2 regions of the Marinobacter apostichopi genome follow, and region 1 is predicted to be linked to the other one. Evidence: predicted binding sites of a transcription regulator. Region 1 holds the regulator's gene; the other holds the start of a gene.
What was found. Region 1 encodes sigma-54, which starts transcription at its own class of promoters, with help from an activator protein. Its sites were predicted from a motif close to ANTGGCATNNANNTTGCTNT; they were not measured.
Positions count from the first base shown of each region.

Region 1 (12,048 bases):
TGTTACGGAAATGCGCGCAAAGCTGTTCGCTGACGTATACCGAGCGGTGCTGGCCGCCGGTGCATCCGATGGAAATGGTCATGTAGCTGCGATTGCTGTCGGCGAAAGAGGGCAGCCAGGATTCCAGAAAGGCTATCAGGTCATCAATCATCTTGCGGCTGGCCGGTTCTTTCTCCAGAAAGTCGATTACCGGCTGGTCAGTGCCGACGAATTTGCGCAAGCTGGTGTCCCAGTAGGGGTTAGGCAAGCAGCGGACGTCGAAGACGTAGTCGGAATCCAGCGGAACCCCGTGCTTGAACCCGAACGACTGGAACAGTAGCGCCAACTCCTGGTCTTTCCGGCCAACCACGCGCTGCTTCACCATATCCCGCAACTCGTACATGGACATGCCGGTGGTGTTCACATATAGGTCGGACAGCTTGGACAAAGGCTCCAGCAGTTTCTTTTCGTTGGTGATGGCCTCACGAAGCGAGGTCTTGTCATCGCTCAGGGGGTGCTTGCGCCGGGTGGCGTGGAAGCGCTGGAGCAGTGACTGTTCGTCGGCATCGAGAAAAATGACCTCAACGGTGACACCGGTGTTCTGAAGCTGGCGGTAAATGTCTTCAAAGTTGGCCAGCTCGGCAGAGAGGTTGCGGGCGTCGATGCTGACTGCCATCTTACTGAGACGCCCAGGCGAGCTCTTGGTGGTTGCCTCATGGGTGAGCGGGAACAGCAGGCCAATGGGAAGATTATCGATGCAGTAGTAACCGAGGTCCTCAAGGACGTGCAGTGCCGTACTCTTACCGGAGCCGGACCTGCCACTTACGATAATCAGTTTCATACGCTCACACTCTCCAATACCGTCTCCAGAATTTGGCTTACTCGGTCGCCGCCGTCATACGCTTGTATAGTGTTGCGGCATCCTCGCACTGGCGAAGCCGGTCGCAGAATGCGCGTTCATTGAATTTTTCCGCCAACTGGCTCAGCAGTTCCAGATGCTCGCTGGTGGCCTCTTTGGGCACGACCAGGGCAAACACCAGATCGACAGGTTGGTTGTCGATGGCATCAAACTCAATGCTCTCTTCCAGCGTCAGCAAAACGCCCACCACATGATCAAGCCCTTCCAGCCGACAGTGGGGAATGGCAATGCCTTGGCCAATGCCGGTGCTGCCCAGACGCTCCCGCCCAATCAGATTATTGAAAATCTGAGTCTCGCTGAGAGTGCCGTTATGCTGGTGAATCTGTTCGGCGATGAATTCCAACACCCGCTTTTTACTGGAAGCGGGGACCCGGCACTGGGTCAGCTCTGGCGCAAGAATGTTATCGATGGTTAAGGATGTGTCGCTCATGAATCGACTGCAATTCCGTAAAAAAAAGGCTGCGGCAGGTTAACCTTGCCGCAGCGCGATGAGATGACATGCACGATAACTGGCGTCTAGCGACCGCCGTTGCCGTGCATCCGGTCTACATTCTTTTCCTTGTGCTTGAGGATCTGGCGGTCCAGTTTGTCAATCAGCCCGTCGATGGCCGCATACATGTCCTCGTTTTCTGCCTTTGCGTGTATATCACCACCAACCACGTGCAACGTCGCTTCTGCCATTTGACGAACTTTCTCCACTTGCAAAGTGACCTGGCAATTACTGATGTGGTCAAAGTGGCGTTCAAGTTTCTCAAATTTTTCCGAGACGTAATCCTTCAGTGCGGGAGTCAGTTCTACGTGGTGGCCTGAAATGTTGAGTTGCATAGGCGTCTCCTGTTGTCATCGTGCCGGCCCAGACGGGTCGGGCTGAGGGCTGGCGCGCACTGCGCCGCCAAAGTTTGGTCTGGGGGAGCCCCCTGTGAGGGCAGGGCTCTCCTAAACCAGTCTTTTTCGCTCATTCGAGGGTGGAATATGCATGGCCTCCCGGTACTTGGCTACCGTCCGCCGCGCCACCTTGATTCCTTGATCCCCTAGCATGGCCGCAATTTTGCTATCGCTCAACGGCTTTTTCGGCGTTTCCGCTGCGATCAGTTTCTTGATCATTGCACGGATAGCGGTCGATGAACATTCCCCGCCTTCATCCGTACTGACATGACTCGAGAAAAAATACTTCAGCTCAAAGATGCCCCGGGGCGTATGCATGTATTTTTGTGTCGTGACCCGGGAAATGGTCGACTCGTGCATCTCCACCGCCTGCGCAATATCCGACAGGATCAAGGGTTTCATGGCTTCTTCACCGTGATCCAGAAAGCCCTGCTGGTGTTCAACGATTCGGGTAGCCACCTTAAGCAAGGTTTCGTTACGGCTTTGCAGGCTCTTGATAAACCATTTGGCTTCCTGCAGCTGATCACGCAGGTAGGTGTTGTCGGCACTGCTGTCTGCGCGCCTTATAAGAGAAGCATAGCCTGCATTGACGCGGATGCGTGGTGCAATTTCAGGATTTAACTCAACTCGCCACCGGCCGTTGTGTTTGCGCACGATGACATCCGGAATCACGTAATCAGGCTCGGCGCGATCGATCACGTCTCCGGGCCGTGGGTTCAGGCCAGTGATGAGGGCCAGAACCTCCCGCAATTGATCTTCTTTGAGCCGGCTGCGCCGCAGTAATTGCGCGTAGTCGCGGTTACCCAGCAGATTGATGTAGTGGGTGATCACCAGTCGGGCCTGGGACAGCCAGGGTGTTTCTGGCGGTAACTGGTTCAGCTGGATCAGCAGGCATTCCTGCAAGTCACGGGCAAAAACGCCGGGGGGGTCGAAATGCTGCAGGCGGTGCAGCACCGCTTCAACCTCGTCCAGTTCAACCGGGTCTTCATCCGCATCATCTTGCAGCCCGGCGTGGATGTCCTCAGGTGGGCTGGTCAGGTAACCCCGTTCGTCCACGGCATCCATCAGGGCATGGGCAATGGCCTGGTCCCGCTCGCTCAACGGAGTCAGGTTCAGCTGCCACTCAAGGTGGTCCTGCAGGGTTTCCGTGGGTGAGTTGCGGGTCTCGAAATCGTGATCGTTTTCGTCGTCATTGCGCGCGGAGGTCGCCGGCGCTGACTGATAGATATCGTCCCACGCGGTGTCGACCGGCAGATCGTCGGGGATGGTATCCGGAATCTCATTCTCCGATGACCAGTCGGGCCCGTTTTCGGACTCGTCCCAGTCCGGGGTGGTCTCTGGAGCCGGTTCCGAGGCTGTTTCGCTGGCTGGCTCGTCGTGACTGTTGCTGTCGTCGGTCGACTGGGATTCCGCCTGGTCGTCGTCCTCGGAGGTTTCCAGCATGGGATTGGATTCCAGCGCCTGCTGAATTTCCTGCTGAAGATCCAGGGTGGATAGCTGCAGAAGCCGGATCGCCTGTTGCAGCTGGGGTGTCATGGTCAGACTTTGACCCAGCTTTAACTGTAAGGAGGCTTTCATAACCATGGTTCAGGATCCGTCACTCGTCAGCACTCTGCGTTGCGGTCTGTTCAATAAAAAAGTCGTTATGTGGCCGTCACTTGCCGACATCCCAAAAGAGCCTAGCAAGTTCTTTGCCGAGTTTACTTGCTCAAAGTCACCAACACAATCGGATGCTTGGCGTCACAGTCTGAATTCATTGCCCAGGTAGACTTCTTTCACCTGCTGGTTGGCCAGGATGGTTTCAGAATTTCCGGACGCAATAATGTGACCACCGGAGACAATGTAGGCGGTCTCACAAATGTCCAGGGTTTCCCGCACGTTGTGGTCGGTGATCAGCACACCGATGCCCTTGTCCCGGAGGTGGCGGATGATGTGCTTGATATCGCTCACCGAGATCGGGTCGACCCCGGCAAAGGGTTCGTCCAGCAGGATAAACGCGGGCTCCATGGCCAGGGCGCGGGCGATCTCGACACGACGGCGTTCACCGCCGGACAGGGCCATACCCACGCTGTCGCGAATGTGGGTAATGTGAAACTCTTCAAGAAGCTCTTCCAGCTTGTTTACCCGTTCGGTCCGGCTCAAGCCCTTGCGGGTCTCCAGGATGGCCATGATGTTGTCACGAACGGTCAGTTTGCGAAACACCGAGGCTTCCTGGGGCAGGTATCCGATACCCTTGCGGGCGCGGCCATGCATCGGCAGTGGTGTGATGTCCTGGCTGTCGATAGTGATGCGGCCCCGATCAGCAGGCACCAGCCCGACAATCATGTAAAAGCAGGTGGTCTTGCCGGCCCCGTTGGGACCGAGAAGACCAACGATTTCGCCGCTGCGGATCTCCAGCGAAACGTCAATCACCACCTTTTTGTGTTTGTAGCTTTTTGCCAGGTTACTGGCTCTGAGAACTGCCATCGGATCCCTGTTTGCTTTTGGTACTGCGTGGCTGGATGACCATTTCGACACGGCCGCTACCAGTATTCGTGTCGCCACCCTGCGCGGTTACAACCCGGCGGACGGTATCATAATGAATGACGTCGCCCCGGAACAGGTTGCCATTCTGCTCAATGATGGCATCCCTTTCAAAGGTCAGTTGGTCTTCGCTGGCGGACCAGGTGATGTTGAGGGCACGGGCGTCGGTTTCACCCTCGCCGTCCCGGGTTGGCTGCTGGTAGCGGGCCGGCTGGCCGGAGGCCTCAATGCGGCTCAGGCCATTGGCATCCCGGAACAGCACCACGCGCTCTGCGTCGAGCCGGGTTTTTCCCTGCACTAGCTGGACGTCTCCGGTGTAGGTGGCTATGCCCTTGGTGTCGTCCAATCGGGCGTTATCGGCGCTCACGGTGATCGGGGCGTCGGAATCCAGGTTGAACGCGGTGGCAGGCCCGCTGACGGTCAGTGCCAGCGTGACAGCCAGCAGCGTGAGACATCGGTTATTGACCAGTTTCATAGCGTCCTTCCACCTGAGATTTAAGTTCGAGGGTTCGGTCGTCAATCCAGGCTTTCATGCCTTTCGCCCGGGTGACGCCAATTTGATCGGTGATGGTAACCGGTGCGTCGGTGTACACGGTGCCCTGGTCGTTATCCAGGGTCAGGCTGGTGGTTGTCATCGTGGCTTTGCGTTCGCCAATGGTCCGGATAACCCGCACGTGGTCGGTCAGATAAAGCACACCTTCATTTTGCAACAGGCTGCCATTCTCCGACTCGACAATCCAGGGTTCCGTTTCTGGCTGACCGAAGAGCTTGGCGCGGGGTTCTTTCATGGTGGCTACATTGCCTTCCTCGAACTGTTCGATTCGAGGGCTGGTGAACTGGATTTTCAGGTCGCCGTTTTCGTCATAGGACGTGTACTGGCCATTGACGACAAAGCCATCGGGTTCGGCCTTGCCTCGAAGTTTCGCTGCATCGTCTTGAATCCTGGTGGGTTCGTCACTGCGCCATAACAGAAACAGTGTTGCGGCAATCGTGCCGCCGAGGGCCAGGGTGCGCAGCCACGGACGGTCTGATAGCGTAAGCAGCGCGATCAGGCCGTCTTTGGTCTCGCCATTGTTGTTGCTGCGCTGATCCTTGGAACTGGCACTCATGTGTCGGGCTCCAGATAGCTCGCTAGGGCGGCGCCGAGCTTACCCTGAGCCGTCAGCAACAAATCACTGACTTCACGCACGGCGCCGCTGCCACCGGCGGCCTGGGTGCAATAGTCGGCGTGTTCGCGTACCAGCCAATAGCCGTTGGGCACGGTCAAGCCAAGCCCGGCAAAACGGATGGCCGGCAGGTCTGGCAGGTCGTCGCCCATGTAGGCGATTGCATCGGCGGGCAGGTCCATGGCGCTGAGCAGTTCCTGCAGCGCGACGCGTTTATCCTCGCGACCCTGCATCAGGTGGGGAATGCCCAGATCCCGCATCCGTTTTTCGGTGAGGGGCGACTTTCGGCCGGTGATCACGGCGACATCGATGCCCGCCGCCATTAGCTGTTTCATGCCCAGGCCGTCGAGGATGTTGAAGGCTTTGAGCTCATCGCCATTGGCGCTGAAATAGAGTCTGCCATCACTCATGATGCCGTCGACATCAAACGCAATCAGGCGGATCCCGGCGGCTTTGGTCAGGAGTTCCCGTGGCCAGTTCGCGGCTAGCGGGCTGATCGGGTCTGACATCAGATCACTCCAGCCCGAAGCAGATCGTGCATGTTGATAGCGCCCACCAAGCTGCCGCTCTGGTCGGTCACCGGCAGCGCGTTGATTTTCATTTCTTCCATGATGTTCAGGGCTTCCGCCGCCAGGTGTTCGGCCTGAATGGTTTTGCCGTTGGGGGTCATGACGTGTTCGATTGCGGTGGTGTGTACGTCGACATTCTTATCAAGCGTGCGACGCAGGTCGCCGTCGGTAAAGACGCCGGTCAGCTTGCCGGATGCATCCAGTACCGTGGTCATGCCCAGTCCTTTGCGAGAAATTTCCAGCAGGGCGCCGCTGAGGGTGGTGCCTTCAGGGACTTTTGGAATGCGGTCCCCGGTGTGCATGATGTCGGAGACTCTAAGCAGAAGCCTACGCCCGAGCGTGCCGCCGGGGTGCGAGAATGCAAAATCTTCTTTACTGAAGCCGCGCGCCTCCAGCAGGGCGACCGCGAGAGCGTCTCCCATGACCAGCGTGGCTGTGGTGCTAGAGGTGGGCGCCAGGCCTAGCGGGCAGGCCTCGGTTTCAACGCTCACGTCCAGGTTGGCCACCGCTTCCCTGGCCAATACCGAATCCGGGTTGCCGGTCATGCTGATCAGCGGAGCGTCCATACGCTTGATCAGCGGCAGAATGGTAACCACCTCGCTGGTGTTGCCGCTGTTGGATATGGCAATGACTACGTCCTGGCTGGTAATCATGCCCAGGTCACCGTGGCTGGCTTCGCCGGGATGCACGAAAAACGACGGGGTGCCGGTACTCGCCAGGGTTGCCGCAATCTTGTTACCAATGTGCCCGGATTTGCCCATGCCGGTGACCACGACCCGGCCCTTGCAGGCCATGATTACCTCGCACGCCTTGATGAAATGGTGATCAATGCGTCCTTCCAGGGCATCAATAGCATCACGTTCGATACGGATGGCTTGAAGCGCGGAAGTGCGAAAGTCCTTTGAGCTCTGTTCAGTCATCGGGATTAGGGCCTGGTCTGCTTGGGTGAACATGGTTATCAATGCATTGCACAGTGCCTGATTCTGGGGCAATGCCGCTGAAGTTACAGCGGAGTATATCATTTTCAATCAGAGACGCCGTGGGTTACAGGATGCGTTACAGAAAGTTCAGTGAAACTGATCAACGTGTTCATGCTTTTTCGGCTTGGACCGATTGAGCTTCAAGCTTCCTTGGCATAATGTAGCCGCACTTTTTAGTCGCACTTTCACAGGGTGGGGTTACGCACAAAGGGTAGGGTTATGGACAGTCCCGCATACATATCATTGAGAGATGTTGTATTTTCCCGTTCAGGGCGTCGAGTTCTGGATGGCGTAACTCTGGACATACCGCGCGGTAAAATCACCGCCATCATGGGGCCCAGTGGCACCGGTAAGACCACGGTGTTGCGGCTGATAGGTGGTCAGCTGCGACCTGATTCCGGCAGCGTCAGTCTTGATGGTCACGACGTGCCAAACCTGAAGCGCGGCGCGCTGTACAAGCTGCGGGAAAAGATTGGCATGTTGTTCCAGAGCGGGGCCCTGTTTACTGATCTCAATGTGTACGAGAACGTGGCGTTCCCTCTGCGAGTGCACACCTCGCTGCCTGAAGACATGATTCACGATATCGTGCTGATGAAACTGGAAGCGGTGGGCCTGCGCGGCGCTCGGGCATTAATGCCGTCAGAGTTGTCCGGCGGGATGACCCGGCGAGTTGCGCTGGCACGCAGTATTGCCCTGGACCCGGAGCTGATCATGTACGACGAGCCTTTCGCCGGTCAGGATCCGATCACCATGGGCGTATTGGTAAAGCTGATCCGGGACCTTAACAGTTCTATGGGCCTGACCAGTGTGCTGGTGTCCCATGATGTGCCGGAATCCCTCAGCATCTGTCATCACGCCTGCATCATTGCTGATGGCAAGGTGATCGGCGAGGGCACGCCGGACGAAATCCGGGCTCATCCGTCCGAGCAGATCCAGCAGTTCCTGCGCGGTCAACCCGATGGACCGGTGCCGTTTCACTATCCTGCCGGTCCCGCTGGCGCTGATTATGGGCTCCCCGGGGAGGCTTCTTGATCGATCGAATTGTGGCGTTGGGCCGTTGGGGGCTGACAACCATGTCGGCACTCGGTCGCTCAGGGCAGTTCCTGGCGGGCGTTGTGGTGGGTGTCCCGAGACCGAGCATCGGGTTTCCGCTGTTGATCAAGCAGCTATACGCCGTGGGTGTTCTGTCGCTGGCGATTATTATCGTGTCCGGTCTTTTCATTGGCATGGTGTTGGGGTTGCAGGGCTACACCATCCTTAGCGACTACGGCTCCGAGGCGGCCATTGGCCAGATGATTGCTCTGACACTGGTGCGTGAGCTGGGACCGGTGGTAACAGCACTGCTTTTTGCGGGGCGCGCCGGGTCTGCCCTGACAGCCGAAATCGGTCTGATGAAAGCGACTGAACAATTGTCGAGCATGGAGATGATGGGGGTCGACCCATTACGGAGGGTCATTGCGCCGAGGCTTTGGGCCGGTTTCATTGCCATGCCGGTGCTGGCCATTATCTTTTCGGCGGTGGGAATATGGGGCGGAATGCTCGTAGGTGTCGATTGGCTCGGCGTTTTTGAGGGTTCGTTCTGGGGTAATATGCAGTCATCTGTGGACTTCGTGGATGACGTGCTCAACGGCGTGATCAAAAGCGTGGTGTTCGGTTTCGTCTGCACCTGGATTGCGGTCTACCAGGGTTACGACTGTGTACCGACTTCCGCAGGTATCAGCTCGGCGACGACGAAAACCGTGGTGTATTCGTCGCTGGCAGTTCTGGCGCTGGATTTTGTGTTGACCGCCGTGATGTTTGGCGACTTTTGAACGTACGACTGACAGAAAGGTAGGTGGAGCGGTGATAACCCAGAGAACAACGGAAGTCATAGTCGGAGTGTTTATGGTTGCCGGACTGGCGGCGCTGCTGTTTCTCGCTCTGCAGGTCAGTGGCCTGACGCCCAAATCGGCTGAAGGTACGTATACGGTGTATGCCAACTTCAATGATACCGGAGGGCTGGCACCCAGAGGGCGGGTTTCAATGGCCGGGGTTACGGTCGGCACTATCGAGTCTATCAGCCTGAATAAAAAGACGTTTCAGGCAAAAGTGACGATGTCGATCAGTGCGGATATTGATACCATTCCGTCAGACAGTTCGGCAGTAATACGTACATCGGGCCTGCTCGGTGAACAGTACATTGATATATCCGTTGGGGGAGAGATGGAGTCGTTGGCAGACGGCGACACCTTTTACTCCACTCAGTCGGCCATGAATCTGGAGCGGCTGATCAGTAATTTTGCTTCCGGCCGATGACGGGCCGATGAGTAGGACCGCAGGGAACTGGTTTTCAAAGGAGATTGTAATGCTTTTGGTGAAACAACGTTTGTTTTTGCTGTTTGTATTGGCCGCCTTCGTGGTGGGATCCGCTCATGCCGGAGCCGCTGAGGACCTTAAGGCCTACGTAGATCAGAATACCCAGCGTCTGGTTGAAAAGCTGAATGCCGAGCGCGGTCTGTACGATGAAGATCCCGAAGCGTTTTACGCCAGTATGGACGAGTCTTTGCGGGACTTTGTCGATTTTCGCCGGATCGCTGCCCGGGTGATGGGTAGGTACGCTCGCCAGACCACTCCGGAGCAGCGTAATGAATTCGTGGTCAAGTTTAAGCGCAGCTTGTTTGATAGTTACGCTAAAGCTCTGGTGGAAGCTGATAAGTTCAGCATCGAGGTTAAGGAAGCGGTTATTAACCCGCAGGATGCAGGTCGCGCCTCGGTTCAGATGGAGGTGATCAGTGCGTCAGGTACCCGCTACCCGGTGACCTACTCCATGTACAAGAACGGCGATGGTCAGTGGATGATGGAGAATGTCATTGTCGAAGGTGTGAACATCGGTCTTGCCTTCCGCGATCGGTTTGCCCAGGAAATGGAAGAACACCGCGGCCAGGTTCAAGTTGTAATTGACGGCTGGGGTGACGCGGTGAAATCCCTGAACCTGGATAAGGAAGTCGACAAGTCGTGACCGCTGTCGTGGCCTCAACGGAGCCCCGTGTCGAGAGGACGAATGACATTCTCGCAGTGACCGGCGAGGTGGATGCAGAATCCGTCGTGGCGCTGAGATCAAAGGGGGAAGCTGTCATTCGTTCTGCTGCGGTTAATCTGACCGTGGATCTTGAGGGGCTGGAGACGGCGCACAGTGTTGTGTTGTCAATGCTCCTTTGCTGGCAGCGGCTGGCGGCCAGCCAGGGTGTGGTTCTGACCTATCAAGGCGTGAGTGAGCGTCTGCTGTCGCTGGCAGCTCTTAGTCATCTCGATGACCAACTGCCCGGATTTTCTCGCAAATAATTTTGCACTACCACCAGGTGAGGTTAGCGGTATCTTTGTTACCCAATGGTAAAGCTGACCCAGCCTCTGTAATTGGTTACAATCTCGCCCCTGATTTTCTAATGCCCGAGGTTTTTTTATGGATGCCACCGAAGTCGCCGCGTTGGTCAAAGACGCATTGCCCGGCTGCGAAGTTGAGGTACAGGTCGACGGTACCCATTACATGGTTGTTGTGGTTGGTGATGTGTTTGAAGGCTTGCCAACGATCAAGCGGCAGCAGCTGATTAACAAGGCGCTGTTCCAACAGGTTATGGATGGAACGATTCACGCGCTGCATCCGAAAGCATTTACGCCGGCTGAATGGGCTGAGCGCCAGGGCTGATAGGCCCCGACAAGACAGGATATTGACTGTGGATAAACTTCTGATCCGGGGGCGGAAGCCTCTCGACGGCGAAATACGCATTTCCGGCGCCAAGAACGCGGCTCTGCCAATTCTTGCGGCCACGCTGCTGGCGGACGAGCCGGTAACCGTTGGTAATCTGCCGCACCTGCACGACGTTACCACCATGATCGAACTGCTCGGTCGCATGGGTGTGGAGCTGATGATTGATGAGAAAATGAGCGTGGAGGTTCACGCCAATACCATCAAGCATTTCCACGCGCCCTATGAGCTGGTTAAGACCATGCGGGCTTCGATCCTGGTGCTGGGGCCTCTGGTGGCGCACTTCGGTGAAGCCGAAGTATCCCTGCCCGGCGGCTGTGCCATCGGTAGTCGGCCGGTGAACCTGCACATCCAGGGCCTGGAGCAGATGGGCGCTGAGATCAAGGTTGAGAATGGGTACATCAAGGCCAAGACCAACGGTCGCCTTAAGGGCGCGCACATTTTCATGGATACCGTCACCGTGACCGGTACGGAAAACCTGATGATGGCTGCGGCACTGGCAGACGGCAAAACCATTCTGGAAAACGCAGCACGTGAGCCGGAAGTGGTGGATCTGGCGGAATGCCTGATTGCCATGGGTGCCGATATCAGAGGTCATGGCACGGCTACTATCGAGATTCACGGTGTGAAGCGTCTGCATGGTTGTCACTACGACGTACTGCCGGACCGCGTGGAAACCGGAACCTATCTTGTGGCAGCTGCTGCCACCGGTGGACGGGTCAAGCTCAAGGACACTCGGGAAGATCTGCTCGAGTCGGTTCTGCTAAAGCTGAATGAGGCCGGCGCCCACATCAGCACCGGTCCGGATTGGATCGAGCTGGATATGAAGGGCAACCGACCCAAGGCTGTGAGTATTCGAACTGCACCTTACCCGGCGTTTCCAACGGACATGCAGGCGCAGTTTGCAGCCATGAATGTCGTGGCTGAAGGTAGCGGCACCATTGTGGAAACGGTGTTCGAGAACCGCTTCATGCATTTGCAGGAACTGATCCGGATGGGTGCGGATATCACGCTTGAAGGCAATGCCGCCATCATCAAAGGTGTTGAACGCCTCGCTGGTGCACCGGTAATGGCTACCGATCTGCGCGCTTCTGCCAGTCTCGTGATTGCTGGCCTGGTGGCTGATGGCGATACCATCGTCGATCGCATCTATCACATCGATCGTGGTTACGAGTGCATCGAAGAAAAACTTCAGCTGCTGGGTGCCAGCATCCGCCGCTTGCCGGCGTGACGGAAACAAACGGGAAACCGGAAGGACGCATGACAGATTCCATCACCATCGCAT
Region 1 is NZ_AP028070.1:2,624,746-2,636,793, reverse strand. Features, by position in the region: gene rapZ (RNase adapter RapZ) at 1-820, opposite strand, end outside; gene ptsN (PTS IIA-like nitrogen regulatory protein PtsN) at 858-1,328, opposite strand; gene hpf (ribosome hibernation promoting factor) at 1,415-1,723, opposite strand; gene QUE89_RS12100 (RNA polymerase factor sigma-54) at 1,835-3,361, opposite strand; gene lptB (LPS export ABC transporter ATP-binding protein) at 3,524-4,249, opposite strand; gene lptA (lipopolysaccharide transport periplasmic protein LptA) at 4,227-4,781, opposite strand; gene lptC (LPS export ABC transporter periplasmic protein LptC) at 4,765-5,415, opposite strand; gene QUE89_RS12080 (KdsC family phosphatase) at 5,412-5,981, opposite strand; gene QUE89_RS12075 (KpsF/GutQ family sugar-phosphate isomerase) at 5,981-6,961, opposite strand; gene QUE89_RS12070 (ABC transporter ATP-binding protein) at 7,241-8,053, shown strand; gene mlaE (lipid asymmetry maintenance ABC transporter permease subunit MlaE) at 8,095-8,832, shown strand; gene mlaD (outer membrane lipid asymmetry maintenance protein MlaD) at 8,867-9,316, shown strand; gene QUE89_RS12055 (MlaC/ttg2D family ABC transporter substrate-binding protein) at 9,366-10,019, shown strand; gene QUE89_RS12050 (STAS domain-containing protein) at 10,016-10,342, shown strand; gene QUE89_RS12045 (BolA family protein) at 10,461-10,703, shown strand; gene murA (UDP-N-acetylglucosamine 1-carboxyvinyltransferase) at 10,732-11,994, shown strand; gene hisG (ATP phosphoribosyltransferase) at 12,024-12,048, shown strand, end outside.

Region 2 (12,048 bases), 1.0 Mb from region 1:
TCTGGAAGTGGGCATGTTTGTGTCTGATCTGGATAAGCCCTGGCACCAGACTCCTTTCCCCATCCAGGGATTTCATGTCCGGTCCCAAGACGATGTTCGGGCCCTGGCCTCACACTGCAAGTGGGTGATAGTCGACGTTACCGAAGTGCGAGGTGAGCGGGAGTCCACTGAAGGCGGGGCTCCCCGTTTTGGCCGCAAATCTGGTCGCCGCGGCCAGGGCCGTGATGTCCTGCAGTTGCCGCCGCTGACGATCCGTGAGCCGGTTCGCTACGAAGAATTGACCACCCTGAAAAAAGAGGCCAAAGCGTCAAAACGTCTTCTGGACGATGCGGATATTGCGCTTCATCGGCTATTCGACACGTTGAGGGTCAACGGAGTGGTTGATCTCAAGCCTATTGCCGAAGTCACCAGCAAGATGGTGAGTAGCGTGGTGCGTCAACCTGATGCCTTACTGTTGCTGAGTCGAACGCGTCAGCATGACGATTATGTCTACCGGCATGCCCTGAACACATCCGTATGGGCTCTGGTGTGCGGTCGACACCTGGGGCTCAACGAAGGCCTTATGAACCACCTCGGGCTGGGCTGCCTCCTGTCGCAGGTGGGTAAGAGTGCATTGTCAAAAGAGCTTCTGAGTCGGGAAGGTCAGTTGGATGCCAGCGAATACGCCCAGTATCGAGAGTACGTAGACAAGGGGGTGGAGATGCTCTCCGACAGCGGCCTGTCTCGGGCTGTCCTGAGCGTTGTTCAGGGACATCGTGAGCGCCATAACGGCTCTGGTTTCCCGGAAGGTGTCCGTGGTGACCGCATTCCGCTACTGGCCAAGATTGCGGGTATCGCCGAATTTTTTGAATCCCTGATTGGCCCCAGAGAAGCTGCCGTGCCGGTCACGCCGGACAAGGCCGTCGCGCTGTTGTATGAAATGAGGAACATCGAGTTTCAGGATGATCTGGTGGAGAACTTCATTCAGTCCATTGGCATCTACCCAACGGGCAGCCTGGTGGAACTCTCGGACGGACAGCGTGGCATGGTGATGTCACATTCCCCGGAGCGCCGCTTGTGGCCGCGCATTATGTTGATGACCGACAGCGACAGCAATCCGTTGAAGTCGGCTAAGATCATCGACCTTGCCCGGTACAATGAAACCAGGGCGGCTGATGAGGCCGTTACCATTCGGGAGTGCCTACCCCACGGCACGGAAGACCTGGATCCGTCGCGTTATGACGTGACCGGAGCGGACTCTCGCTGGAGCTTGAACCGTTTGATCAGCGGATGACTACCCGCAACTGTTTGCGAATCCATCGATAAGTATCTTCCGGGCGGAAACTGACCACCAGCTCAGACTCTCCGCCCGCGTCTCCCGCAACAAAGTAGTCGAATTCGGCTTCCTGCCAGTTGGTGGCGTGAATGGCGACCTGATCCGTTCGCGTGCTGATGGCTTCGATATTGACTATTTCCGGGGCTCCGCCAATTTTTCGAATGCGCACAGACTGCACTCCGGTATCGCTGGCCGTATGGCTGGCAACGTCCTCATCCAGGTAATAGCGGTTCGCCACCGCTGTTGTTATGGCTTTGAGTTCCCGGGAAAGATACGACTCCAGGTCATTCGCCAGTGTGTCGTCTAGAGTTCGGATGGCGTCGAGGATGCGATCACGGGTGTTTTCCAGGTCCTCTTTATAGGTAACATTCGGGTCTCGATCGCTTTCGTTTTCCGGCCGGGAAGGCGCCAGTTCTATTTCCTCCTTTGTTGGCGGTTCGTCACATAAAGAATGACCTTCCGGGTAGAAACAGATTTCTGCCAGTAACCGGTTGGCGGGTGAGACGTCCTCATCCGAACCGGTGAACGCCGCTTCGCTGACGCTGAAGTTGATCGGTTCAGGCAGGTTGGGCAGGGCAGCGTTCAGCTGGCTTAGGACCCTTTCCCGGATGTCGATGCCCTGGCCCTTAGACACGTCTCCCGTCCAGTTCAGGCTCATCAGAAATCGGGTGATATTTCTCAGTTCCGCGTTATCCAGCTGCAACTGCTCTCTGATGGTGTGAGTGCTCAAGCCTTCATCGTCGGTTGCGGGATCGGTCAGAGCTGCGCGGACACCGGGTACAAACTCCAGGAGGGTGACGTACTTCTGGGTGGGAACATCTTGAACGAGAGCCAAGTCACCGACCCAAAGGCTGAGGGTTTCGCCCGGATAATAGCGAAATTCGCCATTGGCATTGGTAGTGCCACGTTGGCTCTGGGTCTGATAGGTCAGTCCGCTGAAGCCGTTGTAATTAAGCCGGCCGACCCTGGTGTCGTTGCTGTCGGAGCCGCCGTCGTCCAGGCATCCGGTGAGGGCGAGGGTAATTACCAGGGTCGCTGACAATCGATTCAGGTGGGCAGATCTCATGGTTTGCTTCGGTTCCCGGTGCGCGGGCGTCACGCTCCAATCGAAGAGTGAGCTCGTCGTTTGTAAGTTGTTGTAACCGGATTATAGGGATGGGGTGCTGCGGATATCGGGATACTCGTCGCAGTTTCCGTTTTTGCCTCGGATTCCGACGGCGGGTTTTGCACCTTGAAATAACCCGAGCTGCCACAATCAATAGCACTCTAAACGTTGGCCCCGGTGGATGTTCCTGCCGGGGGATAAGTGCCGCGGAATTCAGGATGGTTTATGTCCCACGCTCTTGAGATTGAAGGTCTGATCAAGACCTACGGTGATGGTTTCGAAGCCCTGAAGGGAATCGACCTGTACGTCGCCGAAGGTGATTTCTTTGCATTGCTCGGACCCAACGGTGCCGGCAAATCCACCACGCTGGGGATTGTCTGTTCACTGGTTAATAAGTCCGCCGGCAAGGTTCGAGTTTTCGGCAAGGACATAGATACCCACTTGTCCGATGCCAAGCTGAACCTCGGCGTGGTGCCCCAGGAATTCAATTTCAACCAGTTTGAGAAGGTCTTCGACATTGTTACGACCCAGGCCGGCTATTACGGCATTCCGCTCAAACAGGCGTCGGTGTCGGCCGAGAAATACCTCAAGAAACTGGGTTTGTGGGAGAAGCGGGACACGCCTGCGCGTATGTTGTCCGGCGGCATGAAGCGGCGGCTGATGATTGCGCGGGCCCTGGTTCATGAGCCCAAGCTGCTGATTCTGGATGAGCCGACCGCGGGAGTGGATATCGAGCTGCGTCGATCTATGTGGGCCTTCCTTGAGGAGATGAACCGCCAGGGCACCACCATTATCCTGACCACTCACTACCTGGAGGAAGCGGAAGCCCTGTGCCGCAACATCGCCATCATTGATCACGGGCGGATTCTGAAAAACACCAGCAAGAAAGACCTGTTGCAGGAACTGAGTGTCGAGACCTTCGTGCTGGATACCGCCACACCGTTGTCATCAGCACCAGAGCTGGCGGATTTTGCCACGCGCATTGATGGGGAAGGGGCGCTGGAACTGGACGTGCAGAAGGGCCAGGGCTTGAATCAGGTATTCGTTCAGTTGGACAAGTTGGATATCAAGGTAGTCAGTATGCGAACCAAGGCCAACCGCCTCGAAGAATTGTTTATTCGTATGGTGGAGGAAAACGCCTCGGAATCAAAAAATAGCCTGGAGGGTGTCGCATGAGGGCCCAGGCGCTAGCTACCGCATTCAATACCATTGTTACCCGGGAAATCCGCCGTTTTACCCGAATCTGGGCCCAGACCCTGCTGCCGCCTGCGGTCACCATGACCCTGTACTTCATCATTTTTGGCAACCTCATTGGCTCGCGCATCGGTGAGATGGGCGGCTTCGACTACATGGCGTTTATCGTTCCTGGTCTGATCATGATGGCAGTGATCACCAACTCCTACGCCAATGTGGTGTCGTCGTTCTTCTCAATGAAGTTCCAGCGCAGCATAGAGGAACTGCTGGTTTCACCGGTTCCGAACTGGGTCATCCTGGCTGGATATGTATGCGGCGGAATGGCCCGCGGGCTTGGCATCGGCCTGATCGTCACCCTGCTGTCGCTGGCGTTTACCAGTCTGACCATTCACAGTCTGCCGATGATGGTGGTGACGGTGTTTCTGACGTCTGCGTTGTTTTCCCTTGGCGGTTTTATCAACGCCATGCTGGCCACGAAGTTCGACGACATCTCCATCGTGCCGACCTTCGTGCTGACACCGCTGACTTATTTGGGCGGTGTTTTCTACAGTATCGATATGCTGCCGGAGTTCTGGCAGGGCGTGTCCATGGCCAACCCGATTCTGTACATGGTTAATGGTTTCCGGTTTGGTATTCTCGGGGTCTCGGACGTTAATCCGTTCGTATCTCTTGGTATGATTCTGGTCTTTATTTCCCTGCTGGCGTTCATTGCCCTGAAAATGCTGGCCCGGGGCAAAGGCATCCGTCACTGATCTCAGGAAGTTTTATGGCGCTTCAAAACGCACCGCTGGGGAAGGCCAGCGAATACCCGGATCGGTACGATCCGTCTCTGCTATTTCCGGTTGCCCGGGACGAAAACCGTCGCCGGATTGGGCTGGGCGATGGTCGCTGGCCATGGTTTGGAGAAGATCTATGGCAGGCCTGGGAAGTGTCCTGGCTTCGTTTAAGTGGTGTGCCGGCAGTAGCTTGGGCGGAAATCCGATTTCCGGCCGCATCGCCGTCCATCATTGAATCCAAGTCCCTCAAGCTGTACCTGAATTCGTTCAACCAGAGCGCCTTTTCATCGCCTGAGCAGGTTGCCAAAACCATCACCGATGACCTTTCCAGCGCCTGCGGTGCCGCCGTTCAGGTTGATATGAAGAGCGTGGATGAGCCGGGTGATGCTTTTGGCAGGCCTCAGGGGTACGAGCTTATTGACGACGAGCCGGTCAGTGACGTGGTTTACGAGTATGCCCCGAAGTCGCTGAGTGCCAGCGATGAAGTCGTTACAGAGAAACTGTGTTCGCATCTCCTGAAGAGTAATTGTCCTGTGACTGGGCAGCCCGACTGGGCCACGCTCATGGTTAGCTATACTGGGCCAAAAATTGATCGGGCGGGACTGCTTAAATACGTTGTCAGTTTCCGGCAGAAGCAGGATTTCCACGAACACTGCGTGGAAACGGTGTTTACGGATCTAATGGCACAGTGCCAGCCGGAAAAGCTCATGGTATGTGCCCGCTATACACGAAGAGGCGGGTTGGATATCAATCCCTGGCGCGCCACCGAACCTGCACAGGAGAGCGGCGGCAGGCTGGTTCGTCAGTAGCGGCAGATTAAAGGAAAAGACGGGAGTGGGAGGGGCGCATTTGGAAAGATCTCAGGATGCGCCTTCTTCCTGGCGAAGCCGGTCGGCGGCATCCTCGAGGGCAGCCAGGATGGCCTCCCGTTCTTTCTCGGTCACCTTGTCCGAATCCAGGTACATGGCAAACCCATTATGCTCATGTTCGAGAAAGCTGCGGTGGGGCCCCATATCCCTGCGGAAATCGACCACTTCGTAAATGGGAACGGGTTTGCCGAAGCCCTTCACCGTAATCTCCCCTTTATCCCGGCACATGATCTTGTCTTTGATGAGCGAGAAGGTTTCGTAGGAGATCAGGATCTCACCAGGTTCGGCAAGCGATTCCAGTCGGCTGGCCAGATTCACTTCCTTGCCGATGATGGTGTAGTCCATCCGGTTTTCGGCGCCAAAGTTGCCCACAGTGGTATACCCGGTGCTAATCCCCATGCGGATCTGCAAGGGTGTCTTGATGCCCTGACTGCGCCATTTCTGACGCATGATCTTCATGTGTTTGCGCATCTCAACCGCCATTGAAACGCAGGCAAAGGCGTCCTCTCGTTGGCCACGGCTGGTGGGGTCGCCAAAGAACACCATGATCGAATCGCCGACGAATTTGTCGATGGTGCCGCCGTACTTCAGCGCCACTTCTGACATTTCGTTGAAGTAGTGGTTCAGGAGTTCTGTCAGCGCCTCCGGCTCCATTTCTTCCGACAGCTCTGTAAAACCCTTGATATCGGAAAAGAACACGGCCAGTTTCTTGCGCTGGGTTTCAAGCCGAACGTCGCGCTCACCGGTGAAAATCGATTGCCAGACCTGGGGTGACAGGTACTTGGACAGTTTGTGGGAGAGTGCGATGGATTGTTCGCGCTGATTCTGGATTTGGGTTTTGGCCAGCATCAGCGCCTGGGCCTGTTGGTGCGAATAGTAGGCAGTGAGGCAGATATAAAGGCCGGTGGCGCAAATGGCGAGAATGCTGGTCAGCAGTGGTGATTCCAGCGACTCGGAAGGCCCGACAATGGCGACGGAGGCCGCAATGGCCGCGGCCATAAAGATGCTGCCCAGAAACCATTGCCGGATGCCGCCAACGATAAGGCAGCTGAACATCAGCATCAGGACAACAGACACCGATGGTATGGCCACCAACCCGATACAACCAATAAAGGCGCCGCCAACCATGCAATCGAAAATCAGCATCTTATGACGGATACGGGGCGAGTGCTGGAGGAAGGTGCGGCGGGTCAGTGCGTGAGCGACGTGCGGCCAGGTCAGGGCGCCCGCCACCAGCCACAACAACCATTGCTCGAAGGCTCCCTGGAGCGCGCCAGTAACAATAATGACGGCAGTAGCAGTGTAGGCAAGAATCCGGCCGTTATAGTCCGGCATAGGAGGAATCACCACAGGATGATTGTGATGATCCATGGGCAATGCGCTGCTGGGGCTGCGCAGCTCCGGCGTTACGCTTACCATGCTAGAAGCGAATCCGGCCAATGAGCATATCCCTGAACATGACCCAATCGCCTGCAAGGCTGTACAGCGGATGTTTAAACGTAGCGGGTCGGTTTTTCTCAAACTTGAAATGGCCAACCCAGGCGAAGCCGTAACCAATGACCGGCACCAGCAGCAGCCACGCCAGCCTCCCGGACATTAGCGCCCAGGCTGTGACGATCAGAACCAACAGACTGCCAACGAAGTGAAGCCGACGACACGTAACGTCGCTGTGTTCTTCGAGGTAGTAAGGATAGAATTCGGAAAAGTTGTTAAACGTTTGTTGCTCACTCATGGTGCTGCTACTAAGTTGTTTTTAAATTTTTAGGTAGGCCGGACTACGACTAAAGGTTAGCAGTATTAGGTGTAACCCACAATTCACCTGAGCTCCAAACTATGACCAAGATTCCTGAAACCCTTATCCGATAGCGAGACGATATGACCGCAGTCAGCGAATTTCTGCTCAACCGGGCTTCCGAGCCAAGGCTGGAGGCACCGGCACCCGATTCTGAAACCCTGGAGCGAGCCTTTGCCTGTGCCGCCCGGGCGCCTGATCATGCACTCCTTCGCCCCTGGCGCTACCTGATCATCGAAGGCGAGGGGCTAAAGGCCCTGGGTGACCTGTTTGCGTCTACCTGTGCCAATAACAGTGACGAGCAGGCAATCGAAAAGCTGCGCAGGGCACCGCTGAGGGCGCCGATGGTTATCGTAGGAATTGCCTCTCCGACGCCCCATCCCAAGGTGCCGGAAGTTGAGCAGATTATGTCTGCAGCAGCCGGCATGAGTTTTCTGGAACTGGCCCTGCAGGAAGCCGGATTTGGTGTCATGTGGCGCACCGGGAGTCCGGCCTATCACACCCAGGTGCACCAGGGGCTGGGTCTCAGTGAGACCGAATCAATCGTCGGCTTTCTCTACACGGGTACGGTGTCGTCGGAAAAGCCTCCGGTGCCAAGGCCGGAAACCCCCGATTTTGTCCAGCACTGGAACGGCTGAGCCAGGCAGCTGATAGCGACCGCATCCCCCGGCCCGCTGGTCGGGGGAAACAGTTTGCCGCTTTCCCGAAGTAGTCATTGGTTTTGCCCCATCTTTTCAGTGCCTTCCTTGCCTCAATCCCTCGTTTCGCCGCTTCCTGGCTAGCTTTTCCAATTCTGGCATCTGCTTTGCTTTAACCCTGTCAAAGAGCACAACCGGCAATTTTGGCCGGCAGACGAGTGCAGAATTTGGGAGGCAGTATGGCAATTTCATTTGATAACGCTCTGGGAGTTCACGCTCAGGCGCTGGAAGCCCGGGTAAAGCGGGCGGAAGTGTTGGCGAACAACCTCGCCAATGCCGACACCCCGGGTTACAAGGCGCGGGACGTCGATTTCCAGGCGATGATGCAGAAAGCTCAGCAGAGCGTTTCCGGATTTGAAATGGCCAAGACGGACGATGGTCACATGGACACGTCCACAGAGTCTGCCAGCGGAGATCTGCTATACCGCACCCCGCACCAGCCATCACTGGACGGCAACACTGTTGACGCCCAGCAGGAGCAGTCCCGGTTCATGCGCAACGCCATGGATTACCAGGCCAGCTTCCAGTTTCTGAGCAGCAAATTTTCCGGGCTGACCAAAGCCATCAAGGGCGAGTAAGCCGCAGCGACGCGATTAGCGAAGGAGAGAGATCATGTCATTAGGCAGCATTTTTGACATCGCCGGGTCCGGCATGACCGCGCAGTCATTGCGGCTGAACACCACGGCTTCCAACATTGCCAATGCTGAAACCGCCAGTTCCAGTACCGAAGAAACCTACCGGGCACGCAAGCCGGTTTTTGCCGCCATCCAGCAGTCCATGCTTAACCCGGATCAGCAGAACCTTGGAATGGGCGGGCAGCAAGGTCCTGGTGCCGGTGTTCGTGTGGAGGGCGTGGTTGAGAGCCAGGCCGATCTGCAGATGCGTTATGAGCCGCAGCACCCTGCGGCCAACGAAGAGGGCTATGTGTTCTACCCGAACGTTAACGTGGTGGAAGAGATGGCCGACATGATGTCCTCCTCGCGCAGCTACCAAATGAACGTGGATATCATGAATACCGCCAAATCCATGATGCAGCGCATTCTGACGCTGGGTCAGCAGTAATCTGGTGAGGAGCACGCAATGAGCGCAATTAACGCAACAGACGCTTCCGATGTTCTGAGCCAGTACCAGCTCAAGCAACAGAGCGGTGCCGAGGGCAACAGTGAGCTCGGCAGAAACGAATTCATGGAGCTGATGCTGGCCCAGCTGAAAAATCAGAATCCGCTGGAGCCTCAGGACAACGGCGAATTTATCTCCCAGTTGGCCCAGTTCAGTTCACTGGAGGAAATGCAGAAGCTGTCCGGCAATGTTGACGATGTGGTTGGTCAGTTTCGCTCAACGCAGGCACTGCAGGCCTCGGCCATGGTCGGCAAGAGCGTGCTGGCACCGTCTCAGATTGGGGTGTTGGGGGCTGAGGGCGTGGTTGATGGAACCATTGAGGTACCGGCATCCACCGGTGGCCTGCGGCTTTCAGTTCAGAATCAGCAGGGCGAACTGGTGCGTCAGATTGACCTGGGTAGCAGTCCGGCGGGCGTGAAGTCGTTTAGCTGGGATGGCCAGGACGGCAACGGCAACCAATTGCCGCCGGGGCCTTACCGGATTGTTGCGGAAGCTTCCTATCCGGAAGGCCAGCAGCAACTGTCGACCATGGTTAGCGCCAACGTTGACAGCGTCTCCCTGGGCCAGGGCGGTTCAGTGACATTGAATCTCGCGGGTATGGGCTCGATCGCCCTGTCCGATGTCAAGCAAATTAACTAATACCGGTGTCAGACCAAGGGGTGAATCATGGCATTTAACACAGGGCTCAGTGGCCTCCGGGCAGCATCGGTGGATCTGGACGTCACCGGCAACAATATTGCCAACGCCAGTACCGTCGGTTTTAAAGGCAGCAAGGCGCAGTTTGGTGATCTTTACGCCAGCGGCTTTTTGGGTGCCGGAAACAGTACTGTGGGCGACGGCGTGCGCGTTCAGGACGTTAAGCAGTCTTTCAGTCAGGGCAATGTCAGTTTTACGGACAGCGGCCTGGACATGGCGATCAGTGGTGATGGCTTCTTCATCCTGAATAACGGTGGCGAGACTCGCTATTCACGGGCAGGGCAGTTCGGCATCGATAAGGACGGCTTTGTCACCAACAACCAGAACATGCGTGTTCAGGGCTTCACCGCCGATGGCGATGGTAATCTGTCCGGTATCCGTGGAGATTTGCAGGTATCAACCGACAATCTGGCGCCACGCCGTACCACCAGCCTGTCATCAGACCTGAACCTGGATTCCCGCGAGCCGGTACTCGAAACCCGGGTTCGGGATATTGGGCCGCTGGCGTTTACCGACATATCGGGTGAAACCTTCAATGTTCAGTACACCGACGGTACGCCTGACGTTTCGGTTGATCTGACGGCAGCGACCACCGCACGAGAAGCCGCTGCGGCCCTGAACAATGCTCCGGGATTGAGTGCGTCAGCCACGACCACGGCAACAACGGCTTTGGACGATGCCTACATTACCTCGGCCGGTGCGAGCAACTTTGCCTTCAGCCTCAGCGTTAATGGTGCTCCGTTGGCGCTGGATACCAGCAATATTACATCGCTGCAGGATCTGGTGGATTCCATCAATAACTCCAGCGAAACGTCGATTTCTGCGTCGGCCGTGGACGACGGTACCGGTACCAATGTCCTGCGCGTTATCCACAACCAGGGCGACACTCTGACCTACCGCTATGACGATGATGGCGAGCTGGGTACAGACACCGATGCGGATGTTTCAGTTCAGGGCGATATCAACGCCACGGCAGATCGTGTGGTAGCCGGCATTGTTGATCCCGCTGACGGTGATTTCGAGACGGCCTTCAACACCTCGCCGATTCGGATTACCAACGAGTTTAATCCCCAGGATCAGCGCACCTACAACCATGCGACCTCGACCACCATTTACGACAGCCTCGGTAACTCCCACGAGCTGACCCAGTTCTATGTGAAAGAGCCGTCTCCGGGTGCCGGTGTAGGTACCAGTGAGTGGTCGGTTTACGTTGAGATCGACGGTGAGCTGGTTGCTGGAACAGACACCACGCCGTTCACTGCGCGTTTCGACCAGAACGGTAACCTGCAGTCCATCGACGGTGATCCCGCCGGTGAGTTTGTGGTGGATGACTGGGTTCCGAAAGACAGCAACGGTCAGCCCAATGGCGCTGATGGTCCGCCCGCCGCTGGCACCGCGGTTGTGACACCGATTCCTGAGCCTCCCACATCGTCGGCGTTTGTGGTCAATCTGTCGGATACCACCCAGTATGGCGCTGCGTTTGGGGTCAATGACCAGCAGCAGAATGGTTACACCACGGGCCGGTTGTCCGGTCTGGATGTTTCGGGTACTGGTGTTATCTTTGCCCGGTACACCAATGGTCAATCCCAGTCGCTGGGACAGGTGGCTCTGGCGTCCTTCAACAACACCAACGGGCTGTCGCCGGTAGGGGATACCTCCTGGGTCGAGACCTTCGAGTCTGGACAGCCGATCTTTGGTGCTCCGGACACTGGCACCCTTGGTTCTATCCAGGCCAGTTCCGTTGAGGAATCCAACGTCGATCTGTCGGCAGAGCTGGTGAACCTGATCATTGCCCAGCGCAATTACCAGGCCAATGCCAAGACCATTGAAACCTCTGATGCGGTCACCCAGACCATCATCAACCTCCGCTAGACTTCTGCTTAACCCTTAAGCGATAAACATGGCACAACTCCTGCAGGAAGACTGGAAACAGTCAAAATTCCGGCAGGAGTTTTCCCATGGACAAAGCCCTCTATCTCGGTATGTCTGGCGCCAAGCAAAATATGCTGGGTCAGCGTGCCCACGCCAACAACCTGGCTAACGTCAGTACCACAGGGTTCAAGAAAGACTTCGCACAGGCTCGTAGCATGCCGGTGTATGGCGAATCCTATCCGACCCGTGCCTACGCCATGACCGAGCGGCCAGGTACCGACATGTCGGCCGGTGCCCTCATGGAGACCGGCCGGAAACTTGACGTCGCCCTGGAAGGCGAAGGCTGGCTGGCCATCCAGAACAACGTCGGCGAAGAAGTCTTCACCCGTACCGGCAGCCTGCAGGTTGATGTAAATGGCCTGATGCGGTTGGCCGATGGCGAGCTGGTGCTTGGCAATGGTGGTCCGGTCGCGCTTCCCCCTTTTGAAAACGTTCAGATTGGTGCTGATGGCACCGTTTCGATTGTGCCCGTTGGAGGCGCTCCGGATGAGCTGGTTGAAGTGGATCGGCTCAAGCTGGTGAATCCGCCACTGGACGCGCTGGAAAAAGGGC
Region 2 is NZ_AP028070.1:1,621,962-1,634,009, forward strand. Features, by position in the region: gene QUE89_RS07510 (cyclic di-GMP phosphodiesterase) at 1-1,273, shown strand, start outside; gene QUE89_RS07515 (organic solvent ABC transporter permease) at 1,263-2,381, opposite strand; gene QUE89_RS07520 (ABC transporter ATP-binding protein) at 2,646-3,596, shown strand; gene QUE89_RS07525 (ABC transporter permease) at 3,593-4,366, shown strand; gene queF (NADPH-dependent 7-cyano-7-deazaguanine reductase QueF) at 4,381-5,199, shown strand; gene QUE89_RS07535 (adenylate/guanylate cyclase domain-containing protein) at 5,251-6,678, opposite strand; gene QUE89_RS07540 (Mpo1-like protein) at 6,680-6,991, opposite strand; gene QUE89_RS07545 (nitroreductase family protein) at 7,135-7,689, shown strand; gene flgB (flagellar basal body rod protein FlgB) at 7,929-8,327, shown strand; gene flgC (flagellar basal body rod protein FlgC) at 8,362-8,811, shown strand; gene QUE89_RS07560 (flagellar hook assembly protein FlgD) at 8,830-9,507, shown strand; gene QUE89_RS07565 (flagellar hook protein FlgE) at 9,535-11,436, shown strand; gene QUE89_RS07570 (flagellar basal body rod protein FlgF) at 11,523-12,048, shown strand, end outside.
Region 2: a site for sigma-54 is predicted at 7,844-7,863, ahead of flgB (flagellar basal body rod protein FlgB). Genes of this name have one in related genera too.